Regions from separate parts of the Vibrio sp. 1402 genome, predicted to be linked through region 2. Evidence: predicted binding sites of a transcription regulator. Region 2 holds the regulator's gene; the other holds the start of a gene.

Region 1 (4,219 bases), on a different contig from region 2:
ACAGAAGTTTACTTAAACCTAATCAAGCCGGTCTTAGAGAAAGGTAAACAAGCCTTGGTTTTAGTACCAGAGATTGGCTTAACACCACAAACCATCAACCGCTTTAAACGCCGTTTTAATGTGCCAGTTGACGTCATCCACTCCGGGTTAAACGAGACGGAGCGTCTGAATGCGTGGCTTTCTGCACGCGACAAAGCGGCCGGAATCATTATCGGCACACGCTCTGCCCTACTCGCGCCTTTTGCTGATCTCGGGATTATCATTGTGGACGAGGAACATGACACCTCTTACAAACAGCAAGATAGCTTGCGTTATCATGCTCGCGATGTTGCTGTAATGCGCGCTCATAAAGAACAAGTTCCGATTGTTCTGGGCTCAGCCACACCTGCACTGGAGACATTACACAATGCCTTGTCAGGCAAGTATCACCATTTAACACTAACCCAACGAGCTGGCTCTGCCGTACCAACCACCAATAAAGTGTTAGATGTAAAAGGTCAGTATTTAGAAAGTGGCTTATCTGCCCAACTGATTGCCGAAATGCGCAAGCATTTAAAAGCGGGCAATCAAGTAATGTTGTTTCTTAACCGTCGAGGCTTTTCGCCCGCTTTGATGTGCCATGAATGCGGTTGGATTGCAGAATGTAAACGCTGTGATGCGTACTATACGTTCCACTATTACAGCAACGAAATACGCTGCCATCACTGCGGCTCACAACAACCGGTGATTCATCAGTGTCAGGGGTGTGGTTCAACTCAATTGGTTACCGTCGGCGTAGGAACGGAACAACTCGAACAACAATTGGCTCAGTTATTTCCAGAATACAACGCCATTCGCATCGACAGAGACAGCACACGTCGCAAAGGTAGTTTGGAAGATGCCCTTGAATCGATTCGTAAAGGTGAACATCAAATTCTGATTGGCACCCAAATGCTGGCTAAGGGGCACCATTTTCCAAATGTAACGCTCGTTGCTCTTTTGGATGTTGATGGCTCTCTCTATAGTAGTGACTTCCGCGCTTCCGAGCGACTAGCGCAGTTGTTTATTCAGGTCGCAGGTCGTGCCGGCCGCGCAAGTAAACCTGGCGAGGTTATCCTACAAACCCACCATCCTGAGCACAGCTTGCTGCAGGCCCTGCTTCAAAAAGACTATCGCCACTTTGCTATGACTGCTCTGGAAGAACGCAAATTGGCTCAGCTTCCGCCTTATAGTTTCTTGACTCTGTTTAAAGCAGAGGCGAACCAAAGTGAGGTAGTTGAAGACTTCCTGCGTCAGGTTCGCTTTACGTTAGAGTCACACCCTCTGTTCGATGATTCCTGCATGGTGTTAGGCCCTACTCCTTCACCTTTGGCCAAGCGGGCTGGTAAATACCGTTGGCAACTATTACTGCAAACTCAGCATCGTTCATTGATGCAAAAGTTATTAACCAGTGCCAAACCTGCTATTGAGTTGTTGCCAAATGCTAAGAAAGTACGCTGGAATTTAGACATAGAACCACAAGATCTCAGCTAGCAAACGTTTAACTATGTAATGAATTACCATTTAATGTGACCAAAATCACACCAAGATTACAATTTTTGTTAAACAGACCGTAACTTTCACTTTAGAAATGAATAGACTATCCAAATTAGAACAGTCTAAAGTGACTTGTTTGCACAGGCTTAGATTAAAACAATGACTATTCCCACAAATTGATATCGCGGTGAAGAATCCATTTTCCCACTCGTTAACACGAACTGAGCGAAGAGCAAATACAGCTCTAACTCGGTTTGATTACTCTGATTTCAAACCGGAATAACGTCATCTTGGCAAAAAATAAATGAGAGGTTAAAAACTATGGCGACAATGAAGGATGTTGCCCAGCTTGCGGGAGTGTCTACGGCTACGGTATCTCGAGCCTTAATGAATCCAGAGAAAGTCTCTTCTTCTACAAGAAAGAGAGTAGAAGATGCCGTACTTGAAGCGGGTTATTCTCCAAACTCATTAGCGCGTAACTTACGTAGAAACGAATCAAAAACCATTGTTACTATCGTTCCCGACATCTGTGATCCTTATTTTTCTGAAATTATTCGCGGTATTGAAGATGCAGCCATGGAACATGGCTATCTAGTCCTGCTGGGCGATAGCGGACAACAGAAGAAACGCGAAAGCTCTTTCGTTAACCTCGTATTTACTAAGCAGGCAGATGGAATGCTACTGCTTGGTACAGATCTACCATTCGATGTCAGTAAGCCAGAGCAAAAGAACTTACCTCCGATGGTAATGGCGTGTGAATTTGCGCCTGAACTCGAGCTTCCGACAGTACATATTGATAACCTGACCTCTGCATTTGAAGCGGTGAATTACCTGACCCAATTAGGTCATAAACGCATTGCTCAAATCTCTGGACCAGATACAGCAATATTGTGTCAGTTCCGCCAGCAAGGCTACCAACAAGCCCTGCGCCGTGCCGGCATCAATAAAGATCCACAATATAGTGTCATTACTGAGTTCTCTTTTGATGGCGGAGCAAAAGCCGTTCGTAAACTGCTCGAATTGCCAGAACCACCAACGGCTATTTTCTGTCACTGTGACACAATGGCCATCGGCGCAATTCAAGAAGCGAAAAAGCTTGGCTTACGAGTACCGCAAGATCTCTCTGTTGTGGGCTTTGATGACATTAACTTCGCTCAGTACTGCGATCCACCGTTGACCACCATCTCTCAACCTCGCTATGAGATTGGTCGACAAGCGATGCTAATGATGCTCGAGATGTTAAAAGGCCACGACGTGCATTCAGGCTCGCGTCTGCTTGAAACTAATCTCGTCATTCGTGGAAGTGCAGCGCCACCACAGCGCCCTTAACCTAAAGATTAGGTATTCATCCCCAAAGCGGTGCTAAGGCGCCGCTTTTTTATTTACCCCTCCTGCTTTTTGTGTATCCCTGAATAAATGTAAGTGAGAACGGAAACACACTCCTACACTCGGGCGTTGTCGCGCTTTAGCTATCAAGATTCTATCAATAGGGTGTTTTCTCAACTCGTTCTGGATTAACATATTTGCAAGAATCCTTGATGACCAGAAATAACCGTGGCAAATAGAGATTATGTAAGACGGGGGCGAGGCGCCCCAAAAAAGTCGACAAAAAAACAGCCGCCGAGAAGAAAAAAACCTTGGCGCAGTGGCCTGCTCGCTATCTTGCTCGTGGGCGGTTTTGGCTATGGTCTTTACCTTTTGAGTAGCGACCCAGAACCTAAACAACCAGTCGTGAAGCAGCCAACAACCACTGTCAGCAAACCAAAGCCGAAAAAAGACTTGCCGCCACCACCAGAAGAAAAATGGGAATATGTTGAGTCACTACCGAAACGTGAAGTTGAAGTTGTGGCTAAAGAAATTGAAGTTTCTAAAATTCCTTACATCATGCAGTGTGGCGCGTACAAAACTCAGGCACAAGCGGAAGAGCGCAAGCTTGCAATCGCGTTCCAAGGGATGTCGAGCAAGATTCGTAAGAAAGAAGGCAGTTCATGGTATCGTGTGGTGCTAGGTCCGTATAAGTTCAAACGTGATGCAGAACGTGACCGTCATAAACTGCAACGCGCGAAAATCGAGCCGTGCGCGATTTGGAAAGAAAATCTTTAAACTCAGGCCCTAGGAGCTAAGATCCTAGGGCCTTTCTTTTTGCCCCCTTGAATCCCCATTTCTCCTCCCCCATATACTGAATTAAATCCAAAGAGAAATAATCAAGAGGTCGACTGTGACTACCATTGTATCTGTACGTCGAAATAATAAAGTCGTCATCGCGGGTGATGGCCAAGTATCTCTAGGCAATACCGTAATGAAAGGTAATGCGCGCAAAGTTCGCCGCCTATACAACAACCAAGTACTAGCGGGCTTTGCCGGCGGTACTGCGGATGCCTTCACCCTTTTTGAGCGCTTCGAAAGCAAACTGCAAATGCACCAAGGTCACCTAACCAAAGCGGCAGTTGAGCTAGCTAAAGACTGGCGTAGCGATCGTGCTTTGCGCAAGCTCGAAGCATTACTTGCCGTTGCCGACGAAACCGCATCGTTAATCATTACCGGTAATGGTGATGTCGTACAGCCAGAACACGACCTGATTGCGATTGGCTCTGGTGGTGCTTACGCACAAGCTGCCGCAACCGCCCTACTAGAAAACACAGATCTAGATGCTCGTGAGATCGCGGAAAAAGCTCTCAATATCGCGGGTGATATTTGTGTCTTC
Region 2 (4,219 bases):
CGATCCGTTCATGACCGACGATGTGATCCCGAAGTTTGTTCTGCCAGATAACATTGATTACCGTCTCTTTGAACACGGTGGCCATGTTGGCTTCCTAACAGGAACGGCGTTAAAACCTAAGTTTTGGTTGGAGGAAGCGCTGCCCGCGTATTACGAAAGTATCGCCGCAGATTACCTTTCTGCTGTATCCAAGCAACGAACGCAGTAAACTAGCCGCTCATCATAAAAGTTAGAGGTATTTATGATCATTCCATGGCAAGACATTGCGCCGGAAACATTGGAAAACTTAATTCGTGAATTCGTCTTACGCGAAGGAACGGATTACGGAACCGTCGAGGTTTCTTTGCAAGACAAAATTGATCAAGTTAAAGCTCAATTGGAAAAAGGTGAAGCGGTTATCGTGTTCTCTGAGCTACACGAAACCGTCGATATTCAACATAAAACAAAATTTTAGACCCTTCACATTTTACCGTATCCCACTCGATGACAAGGTATTGTTACGTGCTATAGTGGGATATCGACCGTGCAGTAGTAACTCTACTGCACATTACAGGTAAGTAATTTTCGACAAGGTTTGTCATGTCAGCTAAACACCCAATTATTGCGGTTACTGGTTCGTCCGGTGCCGGCACGACCACTACATCTGAAGCCTTCCGTAAAATGTTCAATATGATGAACGTTAAACCCGCATGGGTTGAAGGCGATAGCTTCCATCGCTTTACTCGCCCAGAAATGGACATCGAAATTCGCAAAGCCCGCGAGCAAGGTCGACACATTAGCTACTTTGGCCCACAAGCTAATGACTTCCCGGGATTAGAAGAGTTTTTCCGTAAGTTCGGGCATGACGGCACTGGCAGCGTGCGCCGTTATCTGCACACGTTTGACGAAGCGGTTCCCTACAATCAAATGCCAGGCACGTTTACACCGTGGCAAGACTTACCCGAAAACAGCGACGTGCTGTTTTATGAAGGGTTACATGGTGGCGTGGTCGATGGCGATGTTAATGTTGCTCAACATGTGGATTTCTTAATCGGCATGGTGCCGATTGTGAACTTAGAGTGGATACAAAAATTCGTACGTGACACTCGCGATCGCGGCCATTCGCGTGAAGCGGTAATGGACTCAATCGTGCGATCCATGGACGATTACCTCAACTATATCACTCCGCAGTTTTCTCGTACTCACATCAACTTCCAGCGCGTACCGACCGTTGATACTTCCAACCCACTTAATGCAAAAGGCATCCCTAGTTTGGATGAGAGTTTTGTGGTGATTCGCCTACGCGGTATCAAGAATGTCGACTTCCCATATCTGCTGGCCATGATTGATGGCTCATTCATGTCACGCCACAACACGATTGTCGTACCCGGCGGTAAGATGAGCTTTGCAATGGAGCTCATAGTTCGGCCTATCCTACAACAGCTCATCGAAACAGGGAAAATTGGCTAAAAACCTGCCTGCGAAGATGTTTACTTTTCATACCGTGATCATGTGCACAGTTTTGCTTACAAAATCTCAATCATGGCACGATTAAAATCAAGAAATCGTTTTCGAAAAAGGATACTATTTCTTACCGAAACACAAGAGAGCTTGCAGCATATAAAAAGTGCTCTTATTCTAGTAGGCCTAATTCAGGCTTAGCTAAAATATGGATAGCGCAAGCGTACCCTGCAGAGGAAGTGAGATATTATGGTTCTAGGTAAACCTCAAACCGACCCAACATTAGAGTGGTTTCTTTCACACTGTCATATTCATAAGTACCCTTCAAAGAGCACGCTAATTCACGCGGGCGAAAAGGCAGAAACTTTGTACTACATCGTTAAAGGTTCTGTTGCGGTTCTTATCAAAGACGAAGAAGGTAAGGAGATGATCCTTTCTTACCTAAACCAAGGAGACTTTATTGGTGAACTTGGTCTATTCGAGGAAGACCAAGAGCGCACAGCTTGGGTTCGTGCTAAATCTCCTTGTGAAGTTGCTGAAATTTCTTTCAAGAAGTTCCGTCAGCTTATCCAAGTAAACCCAGACATCCTAATGCGTCTTTCTGCGCAGATGGCTCGTCGTCTTCAAGTAACTAGCCAAAAAGTGGGTGACCTGGCGTTCCTAGACGTAACTGGTCGTATCGCTCAGACGCTTCTGAACCTTGCAAAACAACCAGACGCAATGACTCACCCAGACGGCATGCAAATCAAGATCACTCGTCAAGAAATCGGTCAAATTGTTGGCTGTTCTCGTGAGACAGTAGGTCGTATCTTGAAGATGCTAGAAGAGCAGAACCTAATCTCTGCTCACGGTAAAACCATCGTGGTTTACGGTACTCGTTAATCTCGAACTAGAGTGACACGAACAAAATTATAAAAGCCACCAATGGCAACATTGGTGGCTTTTTATTTACTCATGACCAAATGAGATAGGGTGCAGCGAACACTAATGAGTAAGCTTAACAGGTTAACCCTAAAACTTAGCCATTCGTACTTTCAAAGATTTTGTCAGCTGAAGCGGCCACGAAACCTGGGTACAAATCACCATTTTCCATCGGATAGCGCTTAGCAAATTCATAAAACCCGCCAGGGATAATTTCAGTGCCTTCGCTAAAACGAACCGCTACTTTATCTGCCATGGTCGATGACTGCTCTAGCAACACCTCAGGAGTGCCCTTCACTTCACCACCATTTTCATTAATGGTAAACCCAGCGGTACGCAGATGATCGTTTACCTGCTTCACTTCTTCATATTCATTGAGCTGGTTAACGCTCACCGTGAAGTGGTTTGCTCCGTAACCATGCGCCGCAAGCCAAGATGCGTACTCACTTTCTTTAGCCAACGTTTGGTAATCAGCAAAGCTTAAATCCCACAAGCGCCCACCATGTAAGAATGCGCTATCTTTCAGCTTGTCAGCATCGATTTGTGCCACCAAATTTTTCACAATCTCTTGTAGCTCAGGCGAGCACTCTTCAACTTTTAGCTCACTAATAAATACTTTAGGTTGCTTCGGATCTGGGTGCTCATAGTGCTTAGCAACCAGCTTTTTGCTTTCGAAAATGTAATCACCACACGCCTTGTAACCAATAGCTACAAATGGCTTAGCTAGAGTTTCAATACCAAGAGGCGCGATATTGAAGGTACGTAAAGCTATATGATCATTAATCAGAGGCTCATCTTCTTGAAGCAGCTGATGCACTTTAGCAGCCGAAGGGCAAAGACGTTGAATGTAATCTTGCCATAGCGATTCAAATAACACATCGGGCGTCATAACGACTCCTTGTTACGAGATGTAGAGTTTAAAGGTAAGCGGAAGTTGGCTGCTCGTTCACAACAAAAGTTGTCCAGAATAATGAACGAGCAACCATCAACCTGTGACGGTAAATGCCAGTCAGTCAACACGCTTTTCCGAGTCTTTGCTCACTTTTCGTGTTCTGCCAACGATCACTACAACCCATACCTAAATGATGCGCCGGCAAGGTGAGCCGCAATGCATAGTTGCGACTCTATTATTAAAACTTATAGCGCTACACCTGGACTCAATGTTGCAGGCAAGACAGTCTCTTGACCTTCCATTGATGCCATTGGGTACGCACAGTAATCTGCTGCGTAGTAAGCGCTTGGGCGCAAGTTACCCGACGCCCCCGGACCACCAAATGGCGCATCACCGCTTGCACCAGTGAGCTGGCGGTTACGGTTCACGATACCTGCACGAATGTGGTCAACGAAGTATTCCCATTCTTGGTCGTCGGTTGAGACCAAACCAGCAGATAAGCCAAAGCGCGTATCGTTTGCTAGCGCCACGGCTTTGTCTAACCCTTCGTAACGCACCACTTGCAGAAGTGGGCCGAAGTATTCTTCATCTGGTAACTCAGCAATGTTCGTTACATCAATGATGCCAGGAGAAACAAATGCCGCCTCTCCTGCTTTCGCTTCAATTAAGCTTTCACCGCCAAGAGACTGTAGGTTAGCTTGTGCATCAAGAATAAACTTGGCTGCCGCGACCGAAATTTGCGGTCCCATAAATGGCGCAGGTTCTGCAAATGGTTGGTCTACGCGAATATTGCGTGTCGCTTCAACGAGCTTGGTGATAAGCGCATCGCCTTTTTCACCCAATGGCACATACAAACGACGAGCACACGTACAACGCTGCCCAGCACTGATAAACGCTGACTGGATGATGGTATAAACCGTGGCATCCAAATCACCATATTTATCAGAGATCACCATCGGGTTATTA

Evidence for each region. The regulator CRP, encoded in region 2, controls carbon source genes, mostly activating them, when cyclic AMP is high. The targets are predictions, from matches to a motif close to TGTGANNNNNNTCACA.
Region 1: cytR (DNA-binding transcriptional regulator CytR) is a predicted target of CRP. The motif match lies at 1,547-1,562, and genes of this name have one in related genera.

What each region holds. Positions count from the first base shown of each region.
Region 1 covers NZ_JAWOWE010000003.1:218,106-222,324, reverse strand. Annotated here, with positions in the region: gene priA (primosomal protein N') at 1-1,512, shown strand, start outside; gene cytR (DNA-binding transcriptional regulator CytR) at 1,816-2,844, shown strand; gene ftsN (cell division protein FtsN) at 3,070-3,618, shown strand; gene hslV (ATP-dependent protease subunit HslV) at 3,734-4,219, shown strand, end outside.
Region 2 covers NZ_JAWOWE010000020.1:29,224-33,442, reverse strand. Annotated here, with positions in the region: gene R7044_RS22385 (hydrolase) at 1-208, shown strand, start outside; gene R7044_RS22380 (YheU family protein) at 242-454, shown strand; gene R7044_RS22375 (phosphoribulokinase) at 580-1,449, shown strand; gene crp (cAMP-activated global transcriptional regulator CRP) at 1,690-2,322, shown strand; gene R7044_RS22365 (DUF1338 domain-containing protein) at 2,459-3,250, opposite strand; gene astD (succinylglutamate-semialdehyde dehydrogenase) at 3,499-4,219, opposite strand, start outside.